3 regions of the Hydrogenophaga sp. PML113 genome follow, and region 1 is predicted to be linked to each of the others. Evidence: predicted binding sites of a transcription regulator. Region 1 holds the regulator's gene; each other region holds the start of a gene.
What was found. Region 1 encodes FNR, which switches genes on or off when oxygen is low (the NO sensors DNR and NnrR bind a similar motif). Its sites were predicted from a motif close to TTGATNNNNATCAA; they were not measured.
Positions count from the first base shown of each region.

Region 2: a site for FNR is predicted at 6,575-6,588, ahead of clpB (ATP-dependent chaperone ClpB). Genes of this name have one in related genera too.
Region 3: a site for FNR is predicted at 3,531-3,544, ahead of BHU06_RS12840 (hemerythrin domain-containing protein). Genes of this name have one in related genera too.

Region 1 is NZ_MIYM01000007.1:85,576-95,777, forward strand. It holds gene ccoN (cytochrome-c oxidase, cbb3-type subunit I) at 1-1,124, shown strand, start outside; gene ccoO (cytochrome-c oxidase, cbb3-type subunit II) at 1,135-1,761, shown strand; gene BHU06_RS14690 (cbb3-type cytochrome c oxidase subunit 3) at 1,774-1,911, shown strand; gene ccoP (cytochrome-c oxidase, cbb3-type subunit III) at 1,937-2,848, shown strand; gene ccoG (cytochrome c oxidase accessory protein CcoG) at 2,889-4,313, shown strand; gene BHU06_RS14705 (hypothetical protein) at 4,333-4,623, shown strand; gene BHU06_RS14710 (hypothetical protein) at 4,625-4,873, shown strand; gene fnr (fumarate/nitrate reduction transcriptional regulator Fnr) at 4,851-5,570, opposite strand; gene hemN (oxygen-independent coproporphyrinogen III oxidase) at 5,686-7,083, shown strand; gene BHU06_RS14725 (sulfite exporter TauE/SafE family protein) at 7,092-7,763, shown strand; gene BHU06_RS14730 (DMT family transporter) at 7,780-8,682, opposite strand; gene aceA (isocitrate lyase) at 9,002-10,202, shown strand, end outside.
Region 2 is NZ_MIYM01000002.1:69,822-80,023, reverse strand. It holds gene BHU06_RS03970 (pyridoxal phosphate-dependent aminotransferase) at 1-320, shown strand, start outside; gene BHU06_RS03965 (homoserine dehydrogenase) at 343-1,665, shown strand; gene BHU06_RS03960 (threonine synthase) at 1,665-3,188, shown strand; gene mobB (molybdopterin-guanine dinucleotide biosynthesis protein B) at 3,250-3,783, shown strand; gene glp (gephyrin-like molybdotransferase Glp) at 3,780-5,063, shown strand; gene BHU06_RS03945 (MoaD/ThiS family protein) at 5,060-5,314, shown strand; gene BHU06_RS03940 (molybdenum cofactor biosynthesis protein MoaE) at 5,317-5,790, shown strand; gene BHU06_RS03935 (GNAT family N-acetyltransferase) at 5,802-6,554, shown strand; gene clpB (ATP-dependent chaperone ClpB) at 6,680-9,286, shown strand; gene BHU06_RS03925 (hypothetical protein) at 9,319-9,558, opposite strand; gene BHU06_RS03920 (DUF1631 family protein) at 9,823-10,202, shown strand, end outside.
Region 3 is NZ_MIYM01000006.1:34,288-44,489, forward strand. It holds gene BHU06_RS12830 (AsmA family protein) at 89-1,393, opposite strand; gene BHU06_RS12835 (transaminase) at 1,523-2,887, shown strand; gene BHU06_RS12840 (hemerythrin domain-containing protein) at 2,891-3,472, opposite strand; gene BHU06_RS12845 (heavy-metal-associated domain-containing protein) at 3,630-3,827, shown strand; gene cueR (Cu(I)-responsive transcriptional regulator) at 3,827-4,309, shown strand; gene BHU06_RS12855 (Spy/CpxP family protein refolding chaperone) at 4,355-4,963, shown strand; gene minC (septum site-determining protein MinC) at 5,270-6,031, shown strand; gene minD (septum site-determining protein MinD) at 6,063-6,878, shown strand; gene minE (cell division topological specificity factor MinE) at 6,882-7,142, shown strand; gene infA (translation initiation factor IF-1) at 7,322-7,573, shown strand; gene BHU06_RS12880 (hypothetical protein) at 7,702-8,220, shown strand; gene BHU06_RS12885 (LysE family transporter) at 8,308-8,937, shown strand; gene BHU06_RS12890 (NAD(P)/FAD-dependent oxidoreductase) at 8,953-10,202, opposite strand, start outside.

The DNA of each region.
Region 1 (10,202 bases):
TGGTCATCGTGCTGGCGGCCATCACGCTGCCCATGGGCATGACACAGGGCAAGGAATACGCCGAGCTCGAGTGGCCGATCGACATCCTGATCGCGCTGGTGTGGGTGGCGTATGCGGTGGTGTTCTTCGGCACCATCGGCCTGCGCAAGGTGCGCCACATCTACGTAGCCAACTGGTTCTTCGGCGGGTTCATCCTGGCCGTGGCGCTGCTGCACATCGTCAACAGCGCGGCCCTGCCGGTGAGCCTCACCAAGAGCTACTCGGCCTACGCGGGCGTGCAGGACGCGATGGTGCAGTGGTGGTACGGCCACAACGCCGTGGGTTTCTTCCTCACGGCCGGCTTCCTGGGGATGATGTACTACTTCATCCCCAAGCAGGCCGAGCGCCCGGTGTATTCGTACCGGCTGTCCATCGTGCACTTCTGGGCGCTGATCTTTACCTACATGTGGGCGGGTCCGCACCACCTGCACTACACCGCGCTGCCTGACTGGGCGCAGTCCGTGGGCATGGTGTTCTCGCTGATCCTGCTGGCGCCCAGCTGGGGCGGCATGATCAACGGCATCATGACGCTGTCGGGCGCCTGGCACAAACTGCGCGACGACCCGATCCTGCGCTTCCTGATCGTCTCGCTCTCGTTCTACGGCATGTCGACCTTCGAGGGTCCGATGATGTCCATCAAGACGGTGAACGCGCTGTCGCACTACACCGACTGGACCATCGGCCACGTGCACTCGGGCGCGCTGGGCTGGGTGGGCCTGGTGACCATGGGCTCCATGTACTACCTGATCCCGCGCCTGTACGGCCAGAAGAAGATGTACTCGGTGCCCGCGATCGAGCTGCACTTCTGGATCGCCACCATCGGCATCGTGCTCTACATCGCCGCCATGTGGATCGCCGGCGTGATGCAGGGCCTGATGTGGCGCGCCGTCAACCCCGATGGCAGCCTGACCTACACCTTCGTCGAATCGGTCAAGGCGACCTTCCCCTTCTACGTCATCCGCCTGGCCGGGGGCTTGCTGTACCTGGCCGGCATGTGCGTGATGCTCTGGAACACGGTGATGACGGCGCGCAACGGCCGCATCGAGCCGGTGCGCATTCCGGCCGCCCAACCCGCCCACGCCTGAGGTGAATCGCATGTCGCAACAAGACAAACCCACCGGCTTCACGCACGAGCGCATCGAGACCAGCAACTTCCTGATGATCGTGCTGATCGTCCTGGTGGTCTCGGTCGGCGGCCTGGTCGAGATCGTGCCGCTGTTCTTCCAGAAATCCACCACGCAACCGGTGGAAGGGCTCAAGCCCTACACCGCCTTGCAGCTCGCGGGCCGCGACGTGTACGTGAAAGAAGGCTGCTACAACTGCCACTCGCAGATGATCCGCCCCTTCCAGGCCGAGACCCTGCGCTACGGCCACTACTCGGTGGCCGGCGAGTTCGTCTACGACCGCCCCTTCCAGTGGGGCAGCAAGCGCACCGGCCCCGACCTGGCGCGCGTGGGCGGCCGCTACAGCGACGAATGGCACCGCATCCACCTGAACAACCCGCGCGACGTGGTGCCCGAGTCCAACATGCCGGCCTACAGCTGGCTGGAGAAGAAAACCGTCGACGCCGCTGGCCTGCCGGCGCGCATGAAGGCGCTGCGCACCCTGGGCGCACCCTACAGCGACGAGGAGATCACCGCCTCCAGCGAGGCGGCGAAGGGCAAGACCGAGATGGACGCGCTCATCGCCTACCTGCAGGTGCTGGGCACCGCCTTGAAGTAAGGAGAGGCTGCCATGGACATCAACACCCTGCGTTCCATCGTTACCGTCATCAGCCTGCTGGTCTTCCTGGGCATCGTGGCCTGGGCCTGGTCGCGCCGCAACCGCGAGCGCTTCGACGAGGCGGCCCGCCTGCCGTTCCAGGACGAATGAGCCACCCCCACACACGGGAACCATCATGAGCGATTTCACCAGCGACTTCTGGTCCATCTACGTCGGCGCCATCACGGTGGTCAGCATCCTGGCCTGCGGCGTGCTGCTGTGGGTGGCCGGCACCACCAAGGTCAAGCCGGGCCAGGACAACACGACCGGCCACGTGTGGGACGGCGACCTGCGCGAACTCAACAACCCGCTGCCGCGCTGGTGGGTCTGGCTGTTCGTCATCACCATCGTTTTCGCCCTGGCCTATGGCCTGCTGTACCCCATGTACGGCCGCTACGCGGGCGTGCTGGGCTGGACGTCCAGCGGCCAGCACACCGTCGAGGTGCAGCGCCACCAGGAAGCCATCGCGCCGCTGTACGCGCAGTTCCACGACCAGCCGCCCGAGCGCCTGGCCGGCGATGCGCAGGCCATGGCGATCGGCGAGCGCCTGTTCATGAACCAGTGTGCCCAGTGCCACGGCTCGGACGCGCGCGGCTCCAAGGGCTTCCCCAACCTCACCGACGGCGACTGGCTGCACGGTGGCGAGCCCGCGGCCATCGAGACCACCATCACCCAGGGCCGCCACGGCGTGATGCCGCCCATGGCCGCGGCCGTGGGCAGCGCCGACGATGTGCGCAACGTCGCCCACTACGTGCTCAGCCTGTCCAACAGCCCGCACGACCGCGTGCGCGCCTCGCAGGGCCGAACCAAGTTCGCCGCCTGCGCGGCCTGCCACGGCATGGACGGCAAGGGCAACACCGCGCTGGGCGCGCCCAACCTCACCGACGGTGTGTGGCTGCACGGCTGGGGCGAGGAGGCCATCGTGCGCGCCATCACCAACGGCATCGACAACCGCATGCCGGCGCAGAACCAGCTGCTCAACGCCGACCAGATCCGCGTGCTGACGGCCTACGTGTGGGGCCTGTCGAACCGGCCCGCCAAACCCTGAGGACCCGGCGGCGGCCCGCGCGTCGGGCCCGCCAGACGACATGAAGACCATTCCGATCCAGCCCGCGCCGCCCGGCGACGACGAGGAAATCGTCGTTTCGCTCTATGCCGCGCAGGAGAAGATTCAGTCGCGCTCGGTCACTGGCGTGTTCGCGCGCTGGCGCTGGTTTTTCGTGTGGGCCACGCAGCTGGTGTTCTACGGCCTGGCTTGGCTGCCCTGGAACGGCCGCCAGGCCGTGCTGTTCGACCTGGAGGCGCGGCGCTTCTACCTGTTCGACCTGATCCTGTATCCGCAGGACTTCATCTACCTCACCGGGCTGCTGGTCATTTCGGCGCTGGCGCTGTTCCTGTTCACGGCGGTGGCCGGGCGCCTGTGGTGCGGCTTCACCTGCCCGCAGACGGTGTACACGGAAATTTTCATGTGGATCGAGCGCCGGGTCGAGGGCGATCGCTCCGCGCGGCTGCGCCTGGACGCCGCGCCCATGAGCGCGGCCAAGTTCGGCAAACGCGCGCTCAAGCACGGGCTGTGGGGCGCGCTGTCGCTGTGGACGGGCTTCACCTTCGTCGGCTACTTCACGCCGATCCGTGAGCTCGCGGGCCTGGTGGCCAGCCTGTCGCTCGGGCCCTGGCAGACCTTCTGGATCCTGTTCTACGGCCTGGCCACCTACGGCAACGCGGGCTTCCTGCGCGAGCAGGTGTGCAAGTACATGTGCCCCTACGCGCGCTTCCAGAGCGCCATGTTCGACCGGGACACGATGATCGTCACTTACGACGAGGGGCGCGGCGAGCCGCGTGGCGCGCGCAGCCGCAAGGCCGACCCCAAGGCCCTTGGTCTGGGCAGTTGCGTGGATTGCACCCTGTGCGTGCAGGTCTGCCCCACCGGCATCGACATCCGAAAAGGCCTGCAGTACGAGTGCATCAGCTGCGCCGCCTGCGTGGACGTGTGCGATGAGGTGATGGACAAGGTGGGCTACCCGCGTGGCCTGATCCGCTTTGCCACGCAGAACGGTGTCGCCAAGGGCTGGAACCGCGCGCAGATGCTGCGCCGCGCCCTGCGCCCGCGCGTGCTGGTCTACAGCGGCGTGTTGCTGGCGGTGTCGCTGGCGGTGCTGGGCAGCCTCTGGCTGCGCACGCCGCTCAAGGTGGACGTGATCCGCGACCGCGGCGCGCTGGCGCGCGAGGTGGAGCAAGGCCGCGTCGAGAACGTCTACCGGCTGCAGATCATGAATGCCACCGAGGTGGCGCAGACCTACGAACTGCGCGTGGAGGGCCTGCCGGGCATCGCCCTGGCGTCTGGCGATCGTGTGGAGGTGGCGCCCGCCGAGGTGCGCGCCGTCGCCGCGCGGGTCCAGGTGCCGCCCGGGGTGGCCGCGAGCGGCTCGCACCCCATCCAGTTCGAAGTGCGCGCCGCCCAGGACGAGCGCGTGCGGGTGCGTGAGAAGAGCACCTTCCTCGTTCCCCGATGACGCTTTCGCAGGAGACCCCATGAACCCCGATCCGATGAGCACCGACGCGCCCGAGCCCTGGTGGCGCGTGGGCCCCATGTGGCTGGTGGTGGGCGGGCCGCTGGTGGTGGTGGTGGCGGCCATCGGCACCGCCGTCATCGCCATCGAGGGCGCCGACCCGGTGCTCGACAAGGCCGCCTACCAGGCCACACTGGAGCAGGCACGCCGCCTGCAGGGCCCGCAGCGCGACGAGGCGCTGATCGGCCTGCAGCCCGCGCACCAGGCGCGCAACCACGCGGCCTCGCCCGTGGTCCGCGAGGGTGGCCACTGACATGGGCCGCCGCTGGATGTGGGTGGGCTGGCCGTCATTCCTGATGGCCGGCGTGTTGGAGATGCTGGTGTTCGCGGTGGTGGACCCGGGCGAGTTGCACTGGCAGGGCGTCGCGCTCGACTGGTCGCGCCCCGCCGTCTACACGGTGGCCTTCTTCGTGTTCTGGGCGGTGACGGCCGTCGCCTGCAGCCTGAGCCTGTGGCTGGCCTTGCCGCCGCAGGAAGCGCTCAGGAGCAGGTCTGCGGATTGACGATGCGCCGCAGCGCCTCGGTGTCCTTGATGTGCACGTAGCGCTGCTTGACGTCGATGATGCCGTCGTCGACGAACTTGGAGAAGGTGCGGCTCACCGTCTCCAACTTCATGCCCAGGTAGCTGCCGATCTCCTCGCGCGTCATGCGCAGGTTGAACTCGGACGGCGAGAAGCCACGCGCCTGCAGGCGCTGCACCAGGTTGAGCAGGAAGGCCGCCAGCCGCTCCTCGGCGCGCATGCTGCCCAGCAGCAGCATCACGCTGTGGTCGCGCACGATCTCGCGGCTCATGATGCGGTGCACGTGGTGTTGCAGCGGGGTGAACTGGCGCGACAGCTCTTCGACCTGGTTGAAGGGCATCACGCAGACCTCGGCGTCTTCCAGCGCCACCGCGTCGCAGGCATGGTGGTCGCTCACGATGCCGTCCAGGCCGATGATCTCGCCCGCCATCTGGAAACCCGTGACCTGGTCGCGCCCGTCGGCGGTGGTCACGCAGGTCTTGAAGAAGCCCGAGCGCACGGCGTAGAGCGAGGTGAAGCGATCGCCGACGGAGAACAGGGCTTCGCCGCGCTTGACGCGCTTGCGGGAGGAAATCAGTGTGTCGAGCTGGCCCATTTCCTCTGCGCTCAGGCCCATGGGCAGGCAGAGTTCGCGAAGGTTGCAGCTTGAGCACGCCACTTTGATGCGTTGCGCGTCCATGTGCGTCGTTCCTGAGTGCATGACAGGGAGCGAGCATACCCCTTTGGGTTCGGGATCACAGAGCCGCTTGACCAGGATCAAGGCGTCTGGGCCCGCCAGCCGGCACAGTGGGGCCATGCCAGAAGGACCCGCCGTGAGCCATGTGATCCCCGATGAACTGCTGCGTCGCTTCGACGTTCCGGGGCCGCGCTATACCTCCTATCCCACGGCCGACCGCTTCGTGGAGGCCTTCACCGAGCAGGACTACCGTCTGGCGCTGGGACAGCGGCGGGCCGGGTCGATGGCGCTGCCCCTGTCGCTGTATGTGCACATCCCGTTCTGCGAATCGGTGTGCTACTACTGCGCTTGCAACAAAGTTATTACAAAACACCATTCGCGCGGCGCCGAGTACCTGCGCCACCTCTCGCGCGAGCTGGACCTGCAGATCGAGCACCTGGGCGCGGGCCAGTCGGTGTCCCAGCTGCACCTGGGGGGCGGCACGCCCACCTTCCTGAGCGATGCCGAGCTGGAAGACCTGATGGCCATGCTGCGGCGCCACTTCGCGCTCGCGCCGGGCGGCGAGTACTCCATCGAGGTGGACCCGCGCACCGTGAGCGCCGAACGCCTGCGCGCGCTGCACCGCCTGGGCTTCAACCGCCTGAGCTTCGGTGTGCAGGACTTCGATCCCGCCGTACAGAAGGCCGTGCACCGCGTGCAGCCGGCCGAGCAGGTGTTCGCGCTGGTCGACGCGGCGCGGCAGATCGGCTTCGAGTCGGTCAACGTGGACCTGATCTACGGTCTGCCGCTGCAGACGCCCGAGTCCTTCCGGCGCACGCTGGCGCAGCTGCAGGCCCTGCGGCCGGACCGCGTGGCGCTGTACGCCTACGCGCACCTGCCGGCGCGCTTCAAGCCGCAGCGGCGCATCGTGGCGGCCGAGTTGCCGGGCGCGGCCGACAAGCTGGCCATGCTATCGGCCTCGCTGGACATCCTGCGCGCGGCGGGCTACGTTTACGTCGGCATGGACCACTTCGCCCTTCCCGACGACGCCCTGGCCGTGGCCAAGCGCCAGGGCCGGCTGCACCGCAACTTCCAGGGCTACAGCACCCAGCCCGATTGCGACCTCATCGCGCTCGGTGTGTCGGCCATCGGCCGGGTGGGCGCCACCTACAGCCAGAACGCCAAGACCCTGGACGAGTACGTGGACCTGCTCGACCAGGGCCGCCTGCCCATCGTGCGTGGCCTGGCGCTCACGCGCGACGACGTGCTGCGCCGTGCGGTGATCATGTCCCTGATGTGCCAGGGCGAACTGCAGTTCGAGGCCATCGACCTGGGGCACCTGATCGACAGTCGCCGTTACTTCGCCAACGAGCTGCGCGCGCTCGAGCCCTTCGTGGACGAGGGCTTGGTCACCATGGACGAGCAGGGCGTGCAGGTGACCGAAACCGGCTGGTACCTGGTGCGCGCGATCGCCATGGTGTTCGACCGCCACCTGCAGGCCGACCAGGACCGCGCGCGGTTTTCAAGGATTCTCTGAGCGCACCGATGTCCGGTTCACTGCTGATCACGGCGCTGCTCATGGGCCTGGTGGGTGGGCCGCACTGCATCGCCATGTGCGGCGCGGCCTGCGCGGGCATCGGCCGTGTGGCCGGCGAGCGCGGCACGCGCGCGCTGCTGGCGTTCCAGTTCAGCCGCGTCGCTGGCTACGCCAGCGTGGGAGCGCTGGCGGCGGGCTCGGTGCAGGGGCTGGCCTGGCTGGGCGCGCACACGCAGGTGATCCGGCCGCTGTGGACCATGTTCCACGTCGCGGCCCTGCTGCTGGGCGCCTGGCTGCTCTGGCGGGCGCGCCAGCCGGCGTGGGTTGACGGCATGGGCCAGGGCATCTGGCGCCGCGCGAAACCCGCCATCGCCCGCCTGGGCCCGCGCGCGCCCTGGGTGCTGGGCTTCGGCTGGGCGCTCATGCCCTGCGGTCTGCTCTATTCGGCGCTGCTGGTGGCCTCGCTCTCGGCCGACGCGGTGCAGGGCGCGGCGGTGATGGCGCTGTTCGCCATCGGCTCGTCCGTGTCGCTGTTCGCCGGGCCCTGGTTGCTGCTGCGCCTGCGCGAGGCGCGCTCGGGCGCCTGGGGCATCCGGCTCGCGGGGCTGGCGCTGCTGCTGGCCTCGGGCTGGGCCCTGTGGATGGGCATCACCCAACCGACGGGTCTGTGGTGCTTGTGAAGACCGCCGCCCGGCGTCAGGTCTTGGTACGGCTCGGGAGTGTGGCCAGCACCAGGCCCAGCAGAGCGATGCCAAAAGCCAGCAGCTGCAGGCCGCTGAGGCGTTCGCCCATGAAGACCACGCCAATGAGCGCCGCGCTGATGGGCAGCATCACGGTGAACACGCCGGCCTGCGAGGCGGGCACGGTCTTGAGCCCGGTCATCCACAGCCACACCGTCCACACACTGGCCGCCAGCGCGTAGAACACCAACAGGCCCCAGGTGGGCAGGGCCACGGCGCCGAAGTTGAAGCTCAGCGCGGCCCACACGCCCAGGGGCGTGACCAGCGCCAGCCCCCAGAGGTTGATGATGGCCGAGATGCGCTTGGGTCCCAGGCCCTCGGTGAGGCGCTTGCCGATGACCACGTAGGACGCCTCGCACACCACCGCTGCGAACACGAGCAGGTTGCCGAGCAGGGCCTGGGCGCCGCCCACGGCCGGGCCGGCGCCCTTGTCGAGCGAAAAGAGGCCGATGCCCAAGGCCGCGCAGGCGATGCCCGCCGCGCTGCGCGCGCCGATGCGCTCGCGCAGAAAGATGGCGCTGAGCACCGCCACCACGGCGGGAATGGACGACATCACCACGCCCGCGGCCACGGCGGTGGTCAGGCTCACGCCGTAGAGCATGCAGATGGAGAACAGGAAATTGCCCAGGAAGGACTCGAGGAAGAGCAGGGCGCGCGTGCGCGGGCTCAGGGGGGGCTCGTCGGCGGGCTTGCGCAGCCAGCGCCACATGGCCAGGGCGCCGATGCCGAAGCGCAGCCAGGCCAGCAGGAACACCGGAAACACCAGCACCAGGGGCTTGGACAGCGCCACATAGCTGCCCACGAGCGCCATGCTCAGGGCCAGGCAAGCGTAGGCCGTGGCACGGTGAAGGGAGGTCACGGGAAAAGTGTGGGCGGGGGCGGGGTGGTCCGCATCATGCCTCAGCCACTGGCGTGGGTTTCGGGATGAGGAATTTGCTTTTCACATCAAGAAAATGTGGAATGCTGCGTCGCGGAAAAATTTCTTGATATGGGAAATTGAATTTCGTATTGAAAAAATCAATGAAAATTTCATTGATTTATAAGAAGAAAATTTTTGTCTTGTATAAGACATAAGAGACGATTTAAGTCTTCTACAAGACTTAGAGTCATGTCCAACGGCAACGCCTTTGCCGCGAACGCCGCCCCGGTACCCATCAACCCCCCCAAGGAGTGTCCCCATGCCCCAGTCCCTCACCGAACAGCTCAGCCGCGCGCAACAGATCGAAGCCCTGGAGAAAGACTGGGCGACGAACCCGCGCTGGAAAGGCGTCAAGCGCGGCTACAGCGCCACCGACGTGGTGCGCCTGCGCGGCAGCATGCACATCGAGCACACCCTGGCCAAGCGCGGCGCGGAAAAGCTCTGGGAAAAAATCAACGGCGGCGCCAAGAAGGGCTACGTGAACGCCTTCGGCGCGATCTCCGCCGGCCAGGCCATGCAGCAGGCCAAGGCGGGGCTGGAGGCGGTCTACCTGTCGGGCTGGCAGGTGGCGGCCGACGGCAACACCAGCGAAACCATGTACCCGGACCAGTCGCTCTACGCCTACGACTCGGTGCCCACCATGGTCCGACGCATCAACAACACCTTCAAGCGCGCCGATGAGATCCAGTGGGGCCGCGGCATCGAGCCGGGCAGCAAGGAGTTCATCGACTACTTCCTGCCCATCGTGGCCGACGCGGAAGCCGGCTTCGGCGGCGTGCTCAACGCCTTCGAGCTGATGAAGAACATGATCGCGGCCGGCGCCGCCGGTGTGCACTTCGAGGACCAGCTGGCCGCCGTGAAGAAGTGCGGCCACATGGGCGGCAAGGTGCTGGTGCCCACGCAGGAAGCCATCGAAAAACTGATCGCTGCACGTTTCGCCGCCGACGTGATGGGCGTGTCCACCATCGTGCTGGCCCGCACCGACGCCGAGGCAGCCAACCTCATCACCAGCGACCACGACGCCAACGACAAGCCCTTCCTCACCGGCGAGCGCACCCAGGAAGGCTTCTACCGCGTCAAGAACGGCCTGGAGCAGGCCATCAGCCGCGGCGTGGCCTACGCGCCCTACGCCGACCTGGTGTGGTGCGAGACCGGCACGCCCGACCTGGGCTTCGCGCGCGAATTCGCGCAGGCCGTGCACGCCAAGAGCCCGGGCAAGCTGCTGAGCTACAACTGCTCGCCCTCGTTCAACTGGAAGAAGAACCTGGACGACAAGACCATCGCCCGTTTCCAGGACGAGCTCTCGGCGCTGGGCTACAAGTACCAGTTCATCACCCTGGCCGGCATCCACATCAACTGGTTCAACACCTTCCAGTTCGCCCACGCCTACGCCCGCGGCGAAGGCATGAAGCACTACACGGAGATGGTGCAGGAGCCCGAATTCAAGGCGCGCGAGCAGG
Region 2 (10,202 bases), on a different contig from region 1:
GCGGGCGCCTGCGCCGCCAGCGCGACCTGGCCTACGAACTCATCACGGCGATCCCGGGGGTGAGCTGCGTCAAGCCGCAGGCGGCGCTCTACATGTTTCCGAAGCTCGATCCGGCGATGTACCCCGTGCAGGACGACCAGCAGCTGTTCCTGGAACTGCTGCAGGAAACCCGCGTGATGCTGGTGCAGGGATCGGGCTTCAACTACCCCGACAACCAGCACTTCCGCATCGTCTTCCTGCCGCACGAGGACGACCTGCGCGAGGCCATCGGCCGCGTCGCGCGCTTCCTTGAACACTGGCGAAAACGCCACGGCAACTGAGTTTTTCCTTTTTCACCGACCGATGAAACCGATTCAAGTGGGCCTGCTGGGCATTGGCACCGTGGGCAGCGGCACCTTCAACGTGCTGCAACGCAACCAGGAAGAGATCCGCCGCCGCGCCGGCCGCGGCATCCAGATCACCATGGTGGCTGACCTCGACGTGGCGCGCGCCAGGGCCGTGGTGGGGGAGGGCGTCACCGTCGTGGGCGATGCGCGCGAGGTGATCGCCAATCCCGACATCGACATCGTGATCGAACTCATCGGCGGCTATGGCATCGCCAAGGCCCTGGTGATGGAGGCCATCTCGGCGGGCAAGCACGTGGTCACGGCCAACAAGGCCCTGCTCGCGGTGCACGGCACCGAGATCTTCGCGGCGGCCTCGGCGCGCGGCGTGATCGTGGCCTTCGAGGCCGCCGTGGCCGGTGGCATCCCCATCATCAAGGCGCTGCGCGAGGGCCTCTCGGCCAACCACATCGAGTGGATCGCCGGCATCATCAACGGCACCACCAACTTCATCCTCTCGGAGATGCGCGACAAGGGGCTCGACTTCGAGGTCGTGCTCAAGGAGGCGCAGCGCCTGGGCTATGCCGAAGCCGACCCGACCTTCGACATCGAGGGCGTGGACGCGGCGCACAAGGCGACCATCATGAGCGCCATCGCCTTCGGCATCCCGGTGCAGTTCCCCAAGGCCTATGTCGAGGGCATCACCCAGCTGTCGGCCACCGACATCCGCTACGCCGAGCAGCTGGGCTACCGCATCAAGCTGCTGGGCATCACCAAGCGCGCGCCGCGCGGCATCGAGCTGCGCGTGCACCCTTGTCTGGTGCCGGCCAAGCGCCTGCTGGCCAACGTCGAGGGGGCGATGAACGCGGTGGTGGTGCACGGCGACGCCGTGGGCACCACGCTGTACTACGGCAAGGGCGCGGGCAGCGAACCCACGGCCAGCGCCGTGATCGCCGATCTGGTGGACGTGACGCGCCTGCACACGGCCGACCCGCACCACCGCGTGCCGCACCTGGCCTTCCAGCCCGACGCCCTGAGCGACCTGCCGGTGCTGCCCATGAGCGAGGTGGTCACCAGCTACTACCTGCGCCTGCGCGTGGCCGACGAGGCCGGCGTGCTCGCCAAGGTCACGGGCGTGCTCGCGCTCAACGGCATCAGCATCGACGCCGTGCTGCAGCGCGAGGCCGACGAGGTGGGCGGCGAGGGCGCCACCAGCACCGACCTCATCATCCTCACGCACGACACGCGCGAAGGCACCATGGACAAGGTGCTGGCCGAGCTGCAGGCCCTGCCCACGGTGCTGTCGCCCATCGTGCGCATCCGCAAGGAAGAGCTCCGCTGATGCGTTACCTGTCCACGCGCGGCCACGCCGAACGCAAGCGCTTCTGCGAGATCCTGCTGGAAGGGCTGGCGCCCGACGGCGGCCTGTACCTGCCCGAGCGCTACCCGCAGGTGGACGCCGCCGCGCTGAAGCGCCTGCGCGCGGTCTTCAACGAAGGCAAGCCCGGCGGCTACGCGGCGCTGGCCTTTGAGATCCTCTCGCTCTACATCGACGACATTCCCGCGGCCGACCTGCGTGCCCTCTGCGAGCGCACCTACACCGAGGCGGTGTTCGGCAACCCGGCCATCGTGCCGCTCAAGCAGCTCGAGGACGGCTTCTACCTCGAGGCCCTGTCCAACGGCCCCACGCTGGCCTTCAAAGACATGGCCATGCAACTGTTGGGGCAGCTGTTCGAGTACGAGCTGGGTCGCCGCGGCGAGTCGCTCAACATCCTGGGCGCCACCAGCGGCGACACCGGCAGCGCGGCCGAGCACGCCATGAAGGGCAAGCGCGGCGTGCGCGTCTTCATGCTCAGCCCGCACGGCCGCATGAGCCCCTTCCAGCAGGCGCAGATGTTCAGCCTGACGGACCCGAACATCCACAACATCGCCATCGAGGGCGTGTTCGACGACTGCCAGGACATCGTCAAGGCCGTCAGCAACGACCTCGACTTCAAGCGCCGCCACAAGATCGGCACGGTCAACTCCATCAACTGGGCGCGGCTGCTGGCCCAGGTGGTCTATTACTTCGCCGGCTACTTCCAGGCCACCAGCGGAGCCCCCACGCTCCCCGCTGCGCGTGGTTCGCAGCCCCCCGAGGGGGCTGATTCGCCTGGGGGCGGTCCGGCGGCGAACCACAACGCCGAGCGCGTGAGCTTCACCGTGCCCAGCGGCAACTTCGGCAACGTCTGCGCGGGCCACGTGGCGCGGCAGATGGGCCTGCCCATCCACCGGCTGGTGGTGGCGACGAACGAGAACGACGTGCTCGACGAGTTCTTCCGCACCGGCGTCTACCGCGTGCGCGGCAGCGCCGACACGCACGAGACCTCCAGCCCCTCGATGGACATTTCCAAGGCGAGCAACTTCGAGCGCTTCGTCTTCGACCTCGTGGGCCGCGACCCGGCGCGCTGCAAGGCGCTGTTCGCCGACGCGCTGTCGCGCGAGGGCCGCTTCGACCTGAGCGGTGATGCCGTTTTCGCCGATGCCGCCGCGCACTACGGCTTCCAAAGCGGGCGCAGCACCCACGCCGACCGCCTGGCCACCATCCGCGAGGTCGACCGGCGCCACGCCGTGGTGATCGACACCCACACCGCCGATGGCGTCAAGGTGGCGCGCGAGCACCTCGAGCCCGGCGTGCCCATGGTGGTGCTGGAAACCGCGCTGCCGATCAAGTTCGCCGAGACCATCGTGGAGGCCCTGGGCCACGAGCCCGAGCGCCCGGCCGCCTACGTGGGCATCGAGTCGCTGCCCAAGCGCGTGACCGTGATGCCGGCCGACGTCGACCGGGTCAAGGCCTACATCGCCGAGCGCACCGCGGCCGCATGAGCGCCGCCGGGCCGTTCCCCAGGCGACCAGCCCCGCCGTGCGCGGCGCGGAGGGCGATCCGGTGAACGTCGTCGGCTTCGCGGGCTTCTCGGGTTCTGGCAAGACCACGCTGGTCGAACAGCTCATTCCCGCCCTGCGCCTGCGTGGCCACCGCGTCTCGGTCATCAAGCACGCGCACCACAGCTTCGACATCGACCACCCCGGCAAGGACACCTGGCGCCACCGCGAGGCCGGCGCCGTGGAGATCGTGGCCGCGTCGCCCCGGCGGGTGGTCTTCATGCGCGAGTTGGAGACCGAGGCCACGCACGACGTGCACGCGCTCATCGCGCGGCTCAGCGCCGAGGTGGACTGGGTGCTGGTCGAGGGCTTCAAGGGCAGCAGCCTGCCCAAGATCGAGGTCTGGCGCCAGGCCAGCGGCCAGCCCGTGATCTACCCGGCGCAGCCCCGGGTGCTGGCCGTGGCCACCGACAGCCCCGCGGCCCTGCCCGAACCACCCGCACGCCCGGTGCTGGATTTGAACGCGCCCGATGACGTGGCCGCGTGGCTGGTCGACAATGCCAGCCGGTTCCACTACAGACCTCCCGACGCCCCATGAACGCTCCGGCCCGCGCGCCCCTGATGGCCCTGGATGACGCCCTGGCCGCCTTGCTCGGCCGCGCCACGCCCCTCGCCGACACCGACACGGTGCCCACCATCGACGCCGTGGGCCGCGTGCTGGCGCAGGACCTGGTGAGTGCCCTGCAGGTGCCGCCGCAAGACAACTCCTCCATGGATGGCTACGCCGTGCGCTGCGCCGACGTGACCGACAAAGGCGTGGTGCTGCCCATCAGCCAGCGCATCCCGGCCGGCCACGCGGGCGGGCCGCTGCAGCCCGGCACCTGCGCGCGCATCTTCACCGGCGCCCCCATGCCCGAAGGCGCCGACGCGGTGGTCATGCAGGAAGACACGCGCGAGGTCGGCGGCGACCTGCACGCGGTGCACATCGACAGCATTCCCGAACCCGGCCAGTGGGTGCGCCGCTCGGGCGAGGACGTGGCGCGCGGCGCCACCGTGCTGGCGCGCGGCCAGCGCCTGGACGAAGGCGCCCTGGGACTGGCGGCCAGCCTGGGCCTGCCCCATCTGCGGGTGGTGCGCCGCCCGCGCGTGGCCCTGTTCTCCACCGGCGACGAGCTCGTGATGCCCGGCGAGGTGCCGCCCGAGGCCATGAAACCCGGCGCCATCTACAACTCCAACCGCTTCTTCCTGCGCGCACTGCTGCAGCGCTTCGGCTGCGAGGTGAGCGACCTCGGCATCGTGCCGGACCAGCGCGAGTCCACGCTGGCCGCGCTCAAGACGGCGGCCGACCACCACGACCTGATCCTCACCAGCGGCGGCGTGTCCGTGGGTGAGGAAGACCACATCAAGCCCTCGGTGCAGCAACTGGGCGGGCTCGACCTCTGGCAGATCGCCATGAAGCCCGGCAAGCCCTTCGCCTACGGCCATGTGCGGCGCGACGCGGGGGCGGGGCAGGGCGTGGGCAGCCATTGCCACTTCATCGGTCTGCCGGGCAACCCGGTGTCCAGCTACGTCACCTTCCTGCTGCTCGTGCGCCCCTTCCTGCTGCAGCTGCAGGGTATCGCCGATCCGCGCGCCCTGCGCCTGCCCGCGGCACTGCCGCTGCGCGCCGACTTCAGCCTGCCGCGCGCCGACAGGCGCCGCGAGTTCCTGCGCGCGCGCCGCAACGCCAGCGGCGGCGTCGAGCTGTTCCCGAACCAGAGCTCGGGCGTGCTCACCTCCGTGGTCTGGGCCGACGGCCTGGTCGACAACCCCTCGGGCACCACCATCGCGCCGGGCGACACCGTGCGCTTCATCGCCCTGTCGGACCTGCTTGCATGAACACCATCCAGCTGCGCTACTTCGCCTCCATCCGCGAGGCCATCGGCACCGGCGCCGAGCGCCTGAGCACCGCCGCGCCCACGCTGGCGGCGCTGCGCGACGAACTCATCGCGCGCGGCGGCGCGCACGCTCAGGCGCTGGCGCGCGGCAAGGCCGTGCGCGTCTCGCTCAACCAGGCCATGGCCGACGAAAGCGCCGCGCTCGCCGACGGCGCCGAGGTGGCCTTCTTCCCGCCCGTGACCGGCGGTTGAGCATGGCCGCGCGCGTTTCCATCCAGACCGCCGACTTCGACCTGAGCACCGAGGTCGCGCTGCTGCGCTTGCAGGACAAGGGCGTGGGCGCGGTCTGCAGCTTCATCGGCACCGTGCGCGACCGCAACGACGGCCTGGCCGTCAGCGCGATGGAGCTGGAGCACTACCCTGGCATGACCGAAAAGGCCATCGAGGCCATGATCGACGAGGCCTTGCGGCGCTTCGACATCCTCGGTGCGCGGGTCATCCACCGCGTGGGGCCGCTGCAGCCACTGGACCAGATCGTGCTCGTGGTCGTCAGCGCCGCCCACCGGGGCCAGAGCTTCCAGGCCTGTGAGTTCCTGATGGACTACCTCAAGACCCAGGCGCCGTTCTGGAAGAAGGAGCAAACGCCCGAGGGCGCGCGCTGGGTCGACGCGCGCGTGAGCGACGACGCCGCACTGGCCCGCTGGGGCCTGCCGGCGAACAACGCCTGAGGACCCAGGGCATGGACAGCGGCACCGTCGAGGCGATCGAACGCAACACGGTGCAGGCCGTGGCGCCCGAGCGGCTCGACGATGGCCTGACGGGCTGGCTGCTGCCCATGGACCGCGGCACCGTGGGGCGCGCGCAGTGCGCGGTGCCGCTGTCGCACGCGGCCCCCGATCCCGCCCTCATCGACGCCATCGCGGAGCGCTACCGCGCGCGTGGCTTTCCCGTGGCCTGGCGCCTGCCCGAATGGCCCGAGTGGGCGGCCTTCACCCAGGCTCTGGGCGAACGCGGCTTCCGGCGGACCCAGCCCACGCAGACCCACATCGCCGAGGTGGCCGAGCTGCTGCGCCGCCTGCCCGACCCGCCGCACGGCGTCGAGCTGCGCCTGGCCGATGCCCCGGACGCCGCCTGGCTCGCCATGTTCCTCGGCGAGGGCCTGGACCCGGTGGACGGCGCCAGCCGCTCGCGCGCGCTCTCGCGCGCCCAAGGCACGCGCTTCGTCAGCCTGAGCGAGGCGGGGCAGACCCTGGCCTGCGGCGCCGCCAGCGTCGGCCATGGCTGGCTGGGCGTGCACGGCATGCGCACGGCGGCGCGCCAGCGCGGGCGCGGGCTGGCGGGCATGGTGCTGCGCGCCATGGCCGGTGAGGCGCTGCGCCGCGGCATTCCACGCGTGTTCCTGCAGGTGGACGCCGGCAACGCGCCGGCGCTGGCGCTGTACCAGCGCGCGGGTTTCCAGCTGGCCTGGCCCTACGCCTACTGGCGCCGCTGAGGCTGGCGAGGCGGGCCGGCTTGACCTGGATCAAGCGCGGGCGTTGGCAGGGGGCCGGGCCGGCTTGAAAATGGCCCCATCGCCGCCATGTGCCTGGCAATCCACATTTTCGGAGCGCCCCTCCCATGCGTCTCGACAAACTCACCACCAAATTCCAGGAAGCCCTGGCCGACGCCCAGTCGCTCGCGCTGGGCAATGACCACGCCTACATCGAACCCGTGCACCTGCTGCTGGCCATGCTGCGCCAGACCGACGGGCCGGTGTCCATCCTGCAGCGCGCCGGCGTGAACGTGCCCGGCCTCGTGCAGGCGGCCGAGGCGGCCGTCAAGCGGCTGCCCCAGGTGCAGGGCCAGGAACAGGTGCAGGTCGGCCCCGAGCTGGCCAAGCTGCTCCAGGCCACCGAAAAGGACGGCATCAAGCGCGGCGACGCCTTCATCGCCAGCGAACTCTTCCTGCTCGCCGTGGCCGACGCCAAGGGCGAACTGGGCCGCATCGCCAACGAGAACGGCCTGTCGCGCAAGAGCCTGGAGGCGGCCATCGCCGCCGTGCGTGGCGGCCAACAGGTCAACAGCCCCGAGGCCGAGGGCCAGCGCGAGGCGCTCAAGAAATACACCATGGACCTGACCGAGCGCGCCCGCGCGGGCAAGCTCGACCCGGTGATCGGCCGCGACGACGAGATCCGCCGCGCCATCCAGGTGCTGCAGCGGCGCAGCAAGAACAACCCCGTGCTGATCGGCGAGCCCGGCGTGGGCAAGACCGCCATCGTCGAGGGCCTGGCCCAGCGCATCGTGGCCGGCGAGGTGCCCGACAGCCTGAAGGGCAAGCGCGTGCTCAGCCTGGACATGGCCGCTCTTCTGGCCGGCGCCAAGTACCGCGGCGAGTTCGAGGAGCGCCTCAAGAGCGTGCTGAACGAACTGGCCAAGGACGAAGGCCAGACCATCGTCTTCATCGACGAGCTGCACACCATGGTCGGTGCCGGCAAGGCCGAAGGCGCCATGGACGCGGGCAATATGCTCAAGCCCGCGCTGGCGCGCGGCGAATTGCACTGCGTGGGCGCCACCACGCTGGACGAGTACCGCAAGTACATCGAGAAGGACGCCGCGCTGGAGCGCCGCTTCCAGAAGATCCTGGTGGACGAGCCGTCGGTGGAGGCCACCATTGCCATCCTGCGCGGCCTGCAGGAAAAGTACGAGGTGCACCACGGCGTGGAGATCACCGATCCGGCCATCGTGGCCGCGGCCGAGCTGAGCCACCGCTACATCACCGACCGCTTCCTGCCCGACAAGGCCATCGACCTGATCGACGAGGCCGCGGCCAAGATCAAGATCGAGATCGACTCCAAGCCCGAGGCCATGGACCGGCTGGACCGCCGGCTCATCCAGCTGCAGATCGAGCGCGAGGCCATCAGGAAGGAAACCGACGAGGCCTCGCAGAAGCGCCTGGGCCTGATCGACGAGGAGATCGACCGGCTCAAGCGCGAGCTGGCCGACCTGGAGGAGATCTGGAAGGCCGAGAAGGCCCAGGCCCAGGGCTCGGCCCAGGTGAAGGAAGAGATCGACAAGCTGCGCCACCAGATCGAGGAGTTCACCCGCAAGGGCGACTTCAACAAGGTCGCCGAGCTGCAATACGGCAAGCTGCCTGAACTGGAAAAGCGCCTGAAGGACGCCCAGGCGGCCGAGACCGGCAAGAAGGCCGGCGGCCGCCCGCAGTTGCTGCGCACCCAGGTCGGCGCCGAAGAGATCGCCGAGGTGGTGGCGCGCGCCACCGGCATTCCGGTGAGCAAGCTCATGCAGGGCGAGCGCGACAAGCTGCTGCAGATGGAAGACCGCCTGCACCAGCGCGTGGTCGGCCAGGACGAGGCCATCAGCGCGGTGGCCAACGCCATCCGCCGCTCGCGCTCGGGCCTGTCCGACCCGAACCGGCCCACCGGCTCCTTCCTGTTCCTCGGCCCCACCGGCGTGGGCAAGACCGAGCTGTGCAAGGCGCTGGCGGGCTTCCTGTTCGACAGCGAAGACCACCTCGTGCGCATCGACATGAGCGAGTTCATGGAGAAGCACTCGGTCGCGCGCCTGATCGGTGCGCCGCCCGGCTACGTGGGCTACGAGGAGGGCGGCTACCTCACCGAAGCGGTGCGCCGCAAGCCCTACTCGGTGCTGCTGCTCGACGAGGTGGAGAAAGCCCACCCCGACGTCTTCAACGTGCTGCTGCAGGTGCTCGACGACGGTCGCCTCACCGACGGCCAGGGCCGCACCGTGGACTTCAAGAACACCGTGATCGTGATGACCAGCAACATCGGCTCGCACATGATCCAGTCCATGGTCGGCCAGCCCTACGACGAGGTGAAGGAAGCCGTGTGGGGCGAGCTCAAGGGCTACTTCCGCCCCGAGTTCCTCAACCGCATCGACGAGACCGTGGTGTTCCACGCGCTTGACGCCAAGAACATCGAGGCGATCGCCGCCATCCAGCTGCAGGCGCTGCAGGCGCGGCTGCAGAAGATGGACCTCAAGCTCGAGGTCTCGCCGGCGGCGCTGGGCGAGCTGGCCAAGGTCGGCTTCGACCCGGTGTTTGGCGCGCGCCCGCTCAAGCGCGCGATCCAGCAGCGCATTGAGAACCCGCTGTCCAAGCTGCTGCTGGAGGGCCGCTACCCGCCCAAGTCGGCCATTCCGGTCGACGTGGACCCGGTGCGCAACCCGGGCGTGTTCGAGTTCGGCGAGCCGCTGCCCATGGCCTGATGCGCCGCCGCGCGTGGCGGCGCGGCCGGCCCTCAGGCCGCCTCGTCGTCCGCGTCGGCCAGCGCCGGTGCCTGGTTGTCCAGCAGATAGCCCTGCGCGGTCAGGCGGCGGGCCAGTTCGTGCACGTCCTCGTCCAGCAGGCGCGAGAGTTCGCGCAAGCTGCGCCGGCCGTTGGCCATCAGCAGCAGGGTGTGCGCCCGGCGGTCCAGCCCGTCGGGGCGGGCCAGCGCCTCCCAGGCGCGCGGCGTCTTCGTGTAGAGATGGCCTTCCATGTTCCTGAAGCGTGCATGGGTGGCGTGACTTCACCGTGAAACCGCGCCAGGCACCCAGGCATACAAGTTCCGGGCCAGGCGCGGGCGCCCGCCTGCGGGGCCGTCCGGCAGCCCCGGGCGACCGGTTGGAGCCCCAGGGGCTACCCCTGTCCGGAAATCGGCCGATCACCACTTCGTTCACACCCCGGGCGGCTATAACCGTGACCTGCATCACGTGATGCTTTCATCACTGGTGACCGCCGCTCCCCTGGCCCCTTTGCCGACATGACCGTTCCCTCTCCCTTGCTGGAGCAGTGCTTCGAGGAAGCCGTCCGCCACGCCGCGCCCATGCTGGGGCGCTGCATCGACGTGGGCGTGTCCTCCCTGCAGGCCGAGGAGAAGGACATGCGCGAGGTGGCCGCGCGCGACCGCGCGGCGCGGTCCTGGTTCGCGCTGCTCAAGCACCGCAATGGCTGGGGCCCCAATTTCGCGCAGCGCCTGAAAGCGGCCTTTCACACCGGGTACAACGAAGGCAATACCTCCAGCCTGGCCTTGCTGTCCAACACCGAGCTGCTGGCGCTGGTGGACGACAACGCGGTGGCCGAGTCGATCGAGTCCGCCAAGCTGCTGCAGAACCTGCTGCCCGAGGTGGAGCAGGCCCTGGC
Region 3 (10,202 bases), on a different contig from region 1:
TCAGGCCCTGCGTTTGCTGGGCGAGCCCGAGGAACCGCGGGGCGTGGAAGTCGCCCAGGACGGGCCCGATGCCGCCCGAACCCCGGGTTCAGCGCCCCTTCTCGCGGCCGCCGAACAAACCCTTGAGCCCTTCGCCCAGCCGATCGCCGATGTTGGCGCCCGCCCCCGTGCCCACGCCCGGCATCACCGCCGTGCCGATGGCCGCGCCCAGCAGCGCGGCGCGCGTGAGCGTCACTTGAGGGTCGTCCAGCGTGCCGCCCACCGCCAGCGGCACGCCCACCACGCCGGCCGTGGCCCCGCGGGTCACGTCCACGCGCACGCGGCCCGACAGCGCCCGGCCCGGCGAGATCGCCACCTCGCCCGTGGCCGCGAGCAGGCCCGAGTTCGCCACCAGGTTCGACAGCTGAATGGCCTTGCCGCGCGTGCTCACCTGACCGGCCAGGGTATCGAGTTCGGTCAGCCCGCCGCTGGACAGGCCCACGGTGCTCGCCGCCTTCAACAGGTCCAGCCCATGCAGCGTGGCGCCGCTGACGGTGAAGCGCGTGTCGCTGCGCAAGGCGTTCACCAGCGCCTCGGCGCTCACGCGCTCGGGAAAGCGCGCGCCCAGCGTGGTGTCGGCCTGCAGGCGGCCCGTGAGCGTCTGGCGCGGCGCGGTCAGGGCCGACACCTCCACACCTTCGGTTCGCAGCCGGCCATCCAGCACCACGCGCCGCTCCTTCGCGCCGGCGCCGGGCAAGGTGACCGTGAGGGGACCCCGCACGCGGCCCCTGCCCACGCGCGCATCCAGCGCCCAGGCCGTGGCCTCGCCCTCGCGGCGCAGCGTGGCCGTGGTGCCGCGCAGCGCGCCGCCCACAATGGCCAGCTCGGCCTGGGCGGGCCAGCCGTCGTCGGCGAAGCGCAGTTCGGCGTTCACCGTCGTGCGCGCGCCGTCGGCCGCGAGCCAGCTCACCTCGTCGAGCACCAGCTCGCGCGGCAGCAGCGAAAAATCGATGGCCTCGCCATCGGCCGGCGCGGACGCCGGTGCGGCCCGCGCCCGCGCGCCCAGCAGCGCGACCGTGGCCTCGGGCAGCACCGCCTGCCGGACCACCAGCGTCTGCACGCGCAGCCGACCAGCCAGCAGGTCCCACCAGCGGGGGCGCAGCTCCACGCGCTGCAGCGACAAAGGCGTGCGCGCCTGGATGCTCAGCCCGTTCACCGCCACGCCGGGCACGGGCCACAGCGCCAGGCCGATGGCCTGCGCGCGCACCGGCGCGCCCAACACATCGCTCGCCTCGGCCGCCAGCCGCTCGCGAAAGGCCTCGCCCGCCACCCAGCGCTGCAGGGCCAGCAACAGGGCGGCGAGCAGCAGCAGGGGCAGAAGGCACCAGAGGGCGATTCGAAGGGGTCGGCGCATGCCGAAATTGTGCCCAGTCTGTGGCGCTTCACCGGGGCGCCAGCCTTGCCGGGCACTGTCGCGCCGGTCCCCCGGGCCCGCCGGTCACTGGACCTGTGCGGACCGCGCCCCGCGCCGTAGAGTGACCGCATGAACGCCTCCGCCATTCCTTCCGAGCGCCTCGCAGCGCTCCACCGGTCCGAATCCGAGCGCTTCATCGCCACCCACCCGCGCTCCATGGCCCAGGCCGAAGCGGCGCGCGCCCACTACCTGTTCGGCGTGCCGTTGCACTGGATGCGCGACTGGCCCGGCCCCGCCACGCTGGCGGTCGAGCGCGCGCAAGGCGCCGCGCTGTTCTGCGCCGACGGCCTGCGCTACAGCGACTTCTGCCTCGGCGACAGCGGCGCCCTCTTCGGCCACAGCCCCGAACCGCTGGCACAGGCCATCGCGCAGCAGGCCGAGCGCGGCCTCACCTGCATGCTGCCGTCCACGCACGCACTCGCCGTGGGCGAGGCCTTGCAGCGCGTGTTCGGACTGCCCGTGTGGCAGCTGGCGCTGTCGGCCAGCGACGCCAACCGGTTCATGCTGCGCTGGGCGCGCGCCGCCACCGGCCGGCCCCAGGTGCTGGTGTTCGATGGCTGCTACCACGGCGCGGTGGACGACACCCTGGTCGATCTCGACCCGGCCTCGGGCACCACCGTGCGCCGCCCTTCGGTGCTGGGCCAGGTGCACAACCACCACGCCTTCACCCGCGTGGTGCCCTTCAACGACCTGGCCGCGCTGGAGGCGGCGCTGTCGCGCGGCGACGTGGCCTGCCTGCTGGCCGAACCCGCGCTCACCAACTTCGGCCTGGTGCCCCCCAACCGGGGCTTCTGGCCCGTCGCGCGCGAGCTCTGCCGCCGCCGCGGCACGCTGTTCGTGGTCGACGAGACGCACACCCTCTCCACCGCGCTTGGCGGCTACGCACGCGCCCACGAACTGAACCCCGACGCCCTGGTGGTGGGCAAGGCCGTGGCCGGCGGCCTGCCCTGCGCGGTCTATGGCGTGACGGCCGAACTCGCGCAGCGCATGGCGCGCGCCAAGGACAGCGCACCCGAAGGCCACAGCGGCATCGGCACCACGCTGTCGGGCAATCCGCTGACCCTGGCCGCGCTGGAGGCGGCGCTCACCCACCTGCACACCGAGGCCAACTACGCGCACATGCTGGCCATCGCCGCGCTGCTGCAGGACGGCCTGCTCAAGCGCCTGCACGCCGCCCACCGGCCCTGGACCGTGACGCGCCTCGGCGCCCGCCTCGAGCTGCAGTTCATGCCGCGCACCCCGCGCCAGGCCCAGGACGTGCGTGAACACGCCCAGGGCGCGCTCGAATCCTTCACCCACCTGTTCATGCTCAACCGCGGCGTGCTGCTCACGCCCTTCCACTGCATGATGCTTGCCAGCCCGGCCACCACGCCCGCCGACGTGGAACGCCTGCTGTCGGTGTTCGACGAGCTGCTCACGGCGCTCGCCACCTGAACCTCAGCCCACGCCCACGGGTGAGGGCGCGAGCCGCACGATGCGCGTGAACAGGCGGTCAAAGGCCGGGTCGCACTGGCCCTCGGGGCTCAGCGGGTCCACATGGCTGGAGAAGGCGGCGTCCAGCGCGCGGCGGTCGGCTTCGTCCAGCAGTTGCTCCGCCGCCGGCAGCACCACCTGCTCCTCCAGCTTCATGTGGGCCAGGTAGAAGCGCACGTAGGCCTGGGCTTCGTCCACGAAAGCCTGGCGCCGGGGCTCGCCCAGGTACTCCCAGGCCATCAGCAGGTGCACCAACTCGCGCACGCGGTCCTCGCCGCCCATGTGCTCCTTTTCCAGGCGCTGGATGGTCTCCAACGTGTGCGGCGCGGCGCGCGCCACGCGTGGAAACAGCAGGTCCGACTCCTTCGGGTGGTGCAGCTTCTCGGGAAACTCGCCGATGTAGAACAGCATGGCCCGCAGCACATCGAAGAAGCGCTCGGGGCCATCGGTCTCGGGGCCTCGATCGATCATCACCAGCATCGAGCGCAGCATCGCCGACAGGCTGGCGTGTTCGTCCCGGACGGTGCGCAGGGCGTCGGATTTCATGGCGGATCTCCTCGAGGGTGGAACCCGCGCAGCTTCCCACGCGGCGCCCGCACGCGCCTTGATGCAGGTCAAGGCCTCCGCGCCCCAAAACCGCGCGCTTGACCTTGACACCGTGTCAAGCTTGAGAATGCTTCTACCCCAACTCAGGAGCCTCTCCATGAACCAGACCTTTACCGTGCAAGGCATGACCTGCGGCCACTGCGAACGCAGCGTCACCAACGCCATCAAGCAGATCGACCCCCAAGCCGAGGTGCGCATCGACCGGCCACAGAACCGCGTCGAGGTGCACAGCAGCCAGTCGCGCGAGAAGATCGCTGCGGCCATCCGCGAAGAAGGCTACGCGGTGGCGGCCTGATGGACACCCGCACCACCGCCTGGCCGGTCAACATCGGGCAGGCCGCGCAGCTCAGCGGCATCTCGCCCAAGATGCTGCGCCACTACGAAGGCCTGGGCCTGCTCGGCGAGGTGCGGCGCACCGACAGCAACTACCGCCAGTACGCCGAATCCGACGTGCACACGCTGCGTTTCATCCGCCGCGCGCGCGACATGGGCTTCACGCTCGACGAGATCCGCGACCTGGTGAACCTCTGGCACAACCGGCGGCGCAGCAGCGACACCGTCAAGCGCATCGCGCAAAAGCACATCGGCGACCTGGCCGAGCGCATCGCCGCCCTGGAAGCGATGCGCCGCACCCTGGAAGACCTGGTGGTCCGCTGCCCTGGCAACGACCGGCCCGACTGCCCCATCCTGGACGACCTCGGCGGCGGCGCCGACAAGGATCTTTACAAGAACCACACAGAGCCTGCCACTTTGCTGCACAGATCCCGCCCACAGTGAGACCCACGCCACCAGCCGGTGGTCCCACCGTACCAAGGAGTGCCCATGAAACCCTCGTTCAGCCGCCGCGCCTTTGCCGTCACTGCCGCTGCCACCGCCATCACGGCCCTGTCCTTCACCGCCGTCGCCCAAGGCGTCGGCGCGCCGGCCCAGCCGGCCCCCGCCACCAGCGCCGCCCAACCCCAGGCGCAAGCCCCCCGCCACGACCCGCAGCGCCACGCCCAGCGCATGGAGCGCCTGCAGCAGCGCATGGCCGAGCACCAATCCCGCCTGAAGGACAGCCTGCAGCTGCGCCCCGAACAGGAATCGGCCTGGAACGATTTCGTCGCGAAGATGAAGCCCCCCCCCCGGCCTGCGGGTGAACGCCCCAACCGCGAGGACTGGGCCAAGCTCAGCACGCCCCAGCGCCTGGACCGCCTGGACGCGATGAAGGCCGAGCGCGACCGCCAGGTGGCGCAACGCCACGATGCGATCCGCCGCTTCTACGCCCAGCTCACGCCCCCGCAGCAAAAGGCCTTCGACGCGCAGCGCGGCATGGGCCTGGGCGGCATGCGCCATGCGGGCCATCGCGGCCCCATGGAGCGTTTCGACCGCATCGGGCACGGCGGCCAGGGCTTCAAAAGCCATGGCGAACCGCGCCAACCCCGCCTCTGACTTCTTCCTACTGAATCCATTACTTAAATTAGTGGTAGTAGATAAGGGGCGCTGTCTTCTGTGGACAAGCGCCCCTTGTCCTTTGGCGACAAGGATTTTTCGATCCTGACAAGTCTGTGTGAAGCACCCGGCCAAACGTGAACCCCGAATGGGGACAAACCGCGAATGCCCGCCGTTCCTGTGGACAAGTCATGGCTTGTTCCAGAATTACCCACAGCTTTGTTCCAAAGTCTGGTGACAGTTGCTCACGAAAGGCCTCGGCACCCGCTGCTACACTGCGCGGCTTTCGCCCGCCCGCCTTTCGCAATGCCCGTGTCCCTCGGCGGCCAAGCGCCCGCCAGCTTCGATCTCAAGAGCGTTCACCTGCCGCTGCTGGCGCTGCTGCTCAAGTCGGGCGACATGGAGTTGCTGCGCCGCGAGTTCGGCCAGCGCTACGGCGACCAGCCCGAGTTTTTCGACCACGACCCGCTGCTCATCGACCTGCAAGGCCTGAGCGGCGAGCAAGCCCTGCCCGACCTGATGCAGGTGAGCGAGTTGCTGCGCGCGCACCGCCTGCGCCCGGTGGCCGTGAACGCGGCCAGCGAGGCCCAGCGCGCCGCCGCCCAGGCCGCCGGCCTGCCGCTGGCCGACGCGCCGCTGCTCACCCGCCAGGGCCACGCGCCGGCGCCGTCCGCCAGTGCGGCCCCGGTGGCCGTTGCGCCGCCACCGCCGGTGCCCGCGCCGGGCGCCCTGGTCATCGACAAGCCCCTGCGCTCCGGCCAGCAGGTCTACGCGCGCGGTGGCGACCTGGTGGTCATGGCCATGGTGAACCCAGGCGCGGAGGTCATCGCCGATGGCCACATCCACGTCTATGCCCCGCTGCGTGGCAAGGCCATGGCCGGCGCGCGCGGCCACGCGCAGGCGCGCATCTTTTCCCTGGCCATGGCGCCCGAGCTGATTTCCATCGCGGGCGTCTACCGCACCAGCGAGGTGCCGCTGCCGCAGGCCCTGCTGGGCCGGCCCGCCCAGGTGCGCTTGCACAGCACCGCCGACGGCGACCGCCTCGTCATCGACGCCCTGTCCACCTGAAACCGAACCACCGAATCCACGGAGCCATTCCATGACCCGAATCGTCGTCGTCACGTCCGGCAAGGGCGGGGTGGGCAAGACCACCACCAGCGCGAGTTTTGCCACCGGCCTGGCCCTGCGCGGTCACAAGACCGCGGTCATCGACTTCGACGTCGGCCTGCGCAACCTCGACCTCATCATGGGCTGCGAGCGCCGCGTGGTCTACGACCTGATCAATGTCATCCAGGGCGAGGCCAACCTCAACCAGGCGCTCATCAAGGACAAGCAGGTCGACAACCTGTACATCCTGGCCGCCAGCCAGACGCGCGACAAGGACGCCCTCAACCAAGACGGCGTCAAGCGCGTGCTCGACGAGCTCTCGGGCATGGGCTTCGATTACATCGTCTGCGACTCGCCGGCCGGCATCGAATCCGGAGCGCTCATGGCCATGCACTACGCCGACGAGGCCCTGGTGGTGACCAACCCCGAGGTGTCCAGCGTGCGCGATTCCGACCGCATCCTGGGCATGCTCTCCAGCAAGACGCGCCGCGCCATCGAGGGCAAGGAAGCCATCAAGGAGCACCTGCTCATCACGCGCTACAACCCCAGCCGCGTGGCCGACGGCCAGATGCTCTCGCTGCAGGACATCCAGGATATCCTGCGCATCCCGCTGATCGGCGTGATCCCCGAGAGCGAATCGGTGCTGACCGCGTCCAACCAGGGCACGCCGGCGATTCACCTCAAGGGCAGCGACGTGGCCGAGGCCTACGGCGACGTGATCGACCGCTTCCTCGGCAAGGACAAGCCGCTGCGCTTCATCGAAGCCGAAAAATCCGGCTTCTTCAAGCGCCTGTTCGGAGGGAAATAAGGCATGTCCCTGCTGTCTTTCCTGCTGGGTGAGAAGAAAAAGACCGCTTCGGTCGCCAAGGAGCGCTTGCAGATCATCCTGGCGCACGAGCGTTCCGGTCGCAGCGCCGCCGAGCCCGACTACCTGCCCGCGCTGCAGCGCGAGCTGGTGGCGGTGATCGGCAAGTACATCCGCATCAATCCCGACGACATCAAGGTCCAGCTCGAGCGCCAGGACAACCTCGACGTGCTCGAGGTCAAGATCGAGCTGCCCGAGCACCGTTGAGCCCAGGCCGGTAGAATCCCCAGGTTTCGCGCGCTCCTCAGCGCGCCCGCCCGGACTCCCGCCCCGGGCCTGCCGCTGGCCATCGCCCTGATGGCCTTTTTCACGCTCCCCTGCCCCGTGGCCGCCCGGCGGTCGCGCGATGGCTTGTTGGCGCGTGGCCGTCTCTGGAAAGGAACCGCATGGCCAAGGAAGAACTGATCGACATGATGGGTATCGTCAACGAGGTGTTGCCCGACACGCGTTTTCGCGTCACCCTGGACAACGGGCACCAGCTCATTGCCTATTCCGCCGGCAAGATGAAGAAGAACCACATCCGCATCCTCGCGGGTGACCGTGTGTCGCTGGAGCTGTCGCCCTACGACCTGACCAAAGGCCGCATCAACTTCCGCCACCTGGAAGGCCGAGGCCCGGCGACGCCGCGCCGCCGCTGAGACCAGGAAAGTCATCAGCATGTCACGGTCGGGCCGTACAGCGCCCGATCGGCGGCATTCAGCGCACCGCCTGATCGGCCGAGAACATGGCCAGGGCTCCACCGGAGCCGCCGTGTTCGAGGTCAACCATGTTGGTGCGTTTCCCCCGCTTGTCTGGCCGGTGCCCAGCCCGTTCGGTGCTGGTGCTGGCCCTGGGCCTGCCGCTGCTGGCCCTTGCCGCCCCGGATGGGGCTGCGCCCCCGGCGCCGGCCACCCCAGCGGCCCAGATCTGGATCAACGTGGGCGGCTTTTCGCGCCACTTCGACCGCAGCAAGCACCACAACGAGCGCAACTTCGGCTTCGGTATCGAGTGGCGCACTTCGCCCGAGTTGTCGTACATGGCCGGTGTGTACGACAACAGCGTCGGCAAGCATTCCCAGTACCTGGCGGCCAACTGGCAGCCCTGGAGCCTGGGCCCGGTCAAGCTGGGCGCGGCGGTCGGCCTCATGAATGGCTACCCGGCGATGAAGCGCGGCGGCACCTTTTTCGCCGCCCTGCCCATGGCCTCCATCGAAGGCCGGCGCTTCGGCGTCAACCTGGGTCTCATTCCCTCGATGAAGGACGTGGACGGCGCGGTGGTGCTGCAGTTCAAGCTGCGCCTGCACTGAATCGGGCCCGGGCGGCGACCCATGGCCGCGCGGGGCCGACCGCCTGGCGCTAGCATTACCGGCTTCGCCTTCCACCGAGCATCCACCATGGAATTCGCCACCTGGCTCGCCTTCTTCGCCGCCTCCTGGGCCATCAGCATCTCGCCGGGCGCGGGTGCCGTGGCCGCCATGAGCGCCGGGCTCTCGCATGGTTTTCGCCGCGGCTACCTCACCACCCTGGGCCTGGTGCTGGGCATCTGGACGCAGATGCTGGTGGTCTCGGTGGGCCTGGGCGCGCTGGTCACGGCGTCCAGCACCGCCTTCCTGGTCGTCAAGTGGGCCGGCGTGGCCTACCTGGTGTGGCTGGGCATCCAGCAATGGCGCGCGCCCGCGCGGCCCCTGGCCAGCGGCGACGAGGCGGCCACCAGCCGGCGCGCGCGCGACCTCATCGCGCGCGGCTGGATCATCAACGCGCTCAACCCCAAGGGCACGGTCTTCCTGCTGGCCGTGGTGCCGCAGTTCCTCGACCTGGCGCAGCCGCTGGCGCCGCAGTACCTGGTGATCGGCCTGACCCTGGGCTTCACCGACCTGGTGGTGATGGCGGGCTACACGGCGTTGGCCGCGCGCCTGCTGCGCACGCTCAAGTCGACCGCGCACATCCGCGCGCTCAACCGTGTGTTCGGCACGCTGTTCGTGGTCGCGGGCGGCCTGCTGGCGATGTTCAAGCGCAGCGCCTGAGCGCCGCCCCGCCGCTCAGTGCAGCTTCACCAGCGGCGTCGCGCGCTTCACCAGGAAGCGCGCCACCGCCAGCGTGGCCGTGCGCGCCGTGCCCAGCACCGCCTGGTGGTGCATCAGGTGCAGGCTGGTGTACATCACCCGCGCCAACAGGCCCTGCACGAACCAGCTCGGGCCGAACAGCTTGCCCATGAGGCTGCCCACCGAGCTCTGGGTGCCCAGCGACACCAGCGAGCCGTGGTCGTGGTAGCGGTATGGCGCCTGGCCGGGCGGGCGGCCTTCGGCCAGCTGGCGCAGGCGCTTGGCCAGGTAGCTGGCCTGCTGGTGCGCCGCCTGCGCGCGCGGTGGCACGAGGCCGCCACCCGGCAGGACGCAGGCCGCGCAATCGCCCAGCGCATGGATGGCCTCCTGGCCCTTCACGCGCAGGTCGGGCTCCACCTCCACCTGGCCTGAGCGGGTCACCGGCAGACCCTGCTCACCCAGCAGCGCCGGCGCCTTGATGCCCGCGGCCCAGACCACCAGGTCGGCGGGAAAGCGGCGGCCCTCGGTGTCGGTCACGGCGTCGGGCGCCACGCCGGCCACGCGGCAGGACGTGACCACGTTCACCGCGCGTTCGCGCAGCAAGGCCGTGGCCGAGGCCGACACGCGCTCCGGCAGCGGCGCCAGGATGCGGTCCGCGCCCTCGATCAGGGTGAGCTGCACGTCGCGCAGGCCGTCGAGGCGGCGAAAGCCGTAGCGCGTATGCACCTGGCTGGCCTCGCGCAGCTCGGCCGCCAGCTCCACGCCGGTGGCGCCGCCGCCGATGATGACCACGCGCACCGCCGCCTCCACGCCCGCGCTCTTGCGCAGTTCGGCCGCCGTCAGCAGCTTGAGCATGCGCTGGCGGAAACGCTCGGCGTCGGCCGGCTGGTTGAGCGACATGGTGTGCTCGGCCGCGCCGGGCACGTTGAAATGGTTGGCGGTGCTGCCCAGCGCCAGCACCAGCTGGCCATAGACCAGCGTGCGCTCGGGGATGAGCAGCTCGCCGTGCTCGTCGTGCACGGCGTCCACGGTGATCATCCGCTGCCCGGCGTTCAGGCCCTTGAACGCGCCCAGGCAGAAGGTGAAGCGGTTGTCGTGCGCCAGCATCTCGTACGACAGGCCCTCCTGGTGGATGTCCAGCGTGCCGGCGGCCACCTCGTGCAGCGAGGGCTTCCAGATGTGGAAGAGCTGGCGGTCGACCAGGGTCACGCGCTCGGGGCCCAACTGACGGCCCAGCTTGCAGGCGA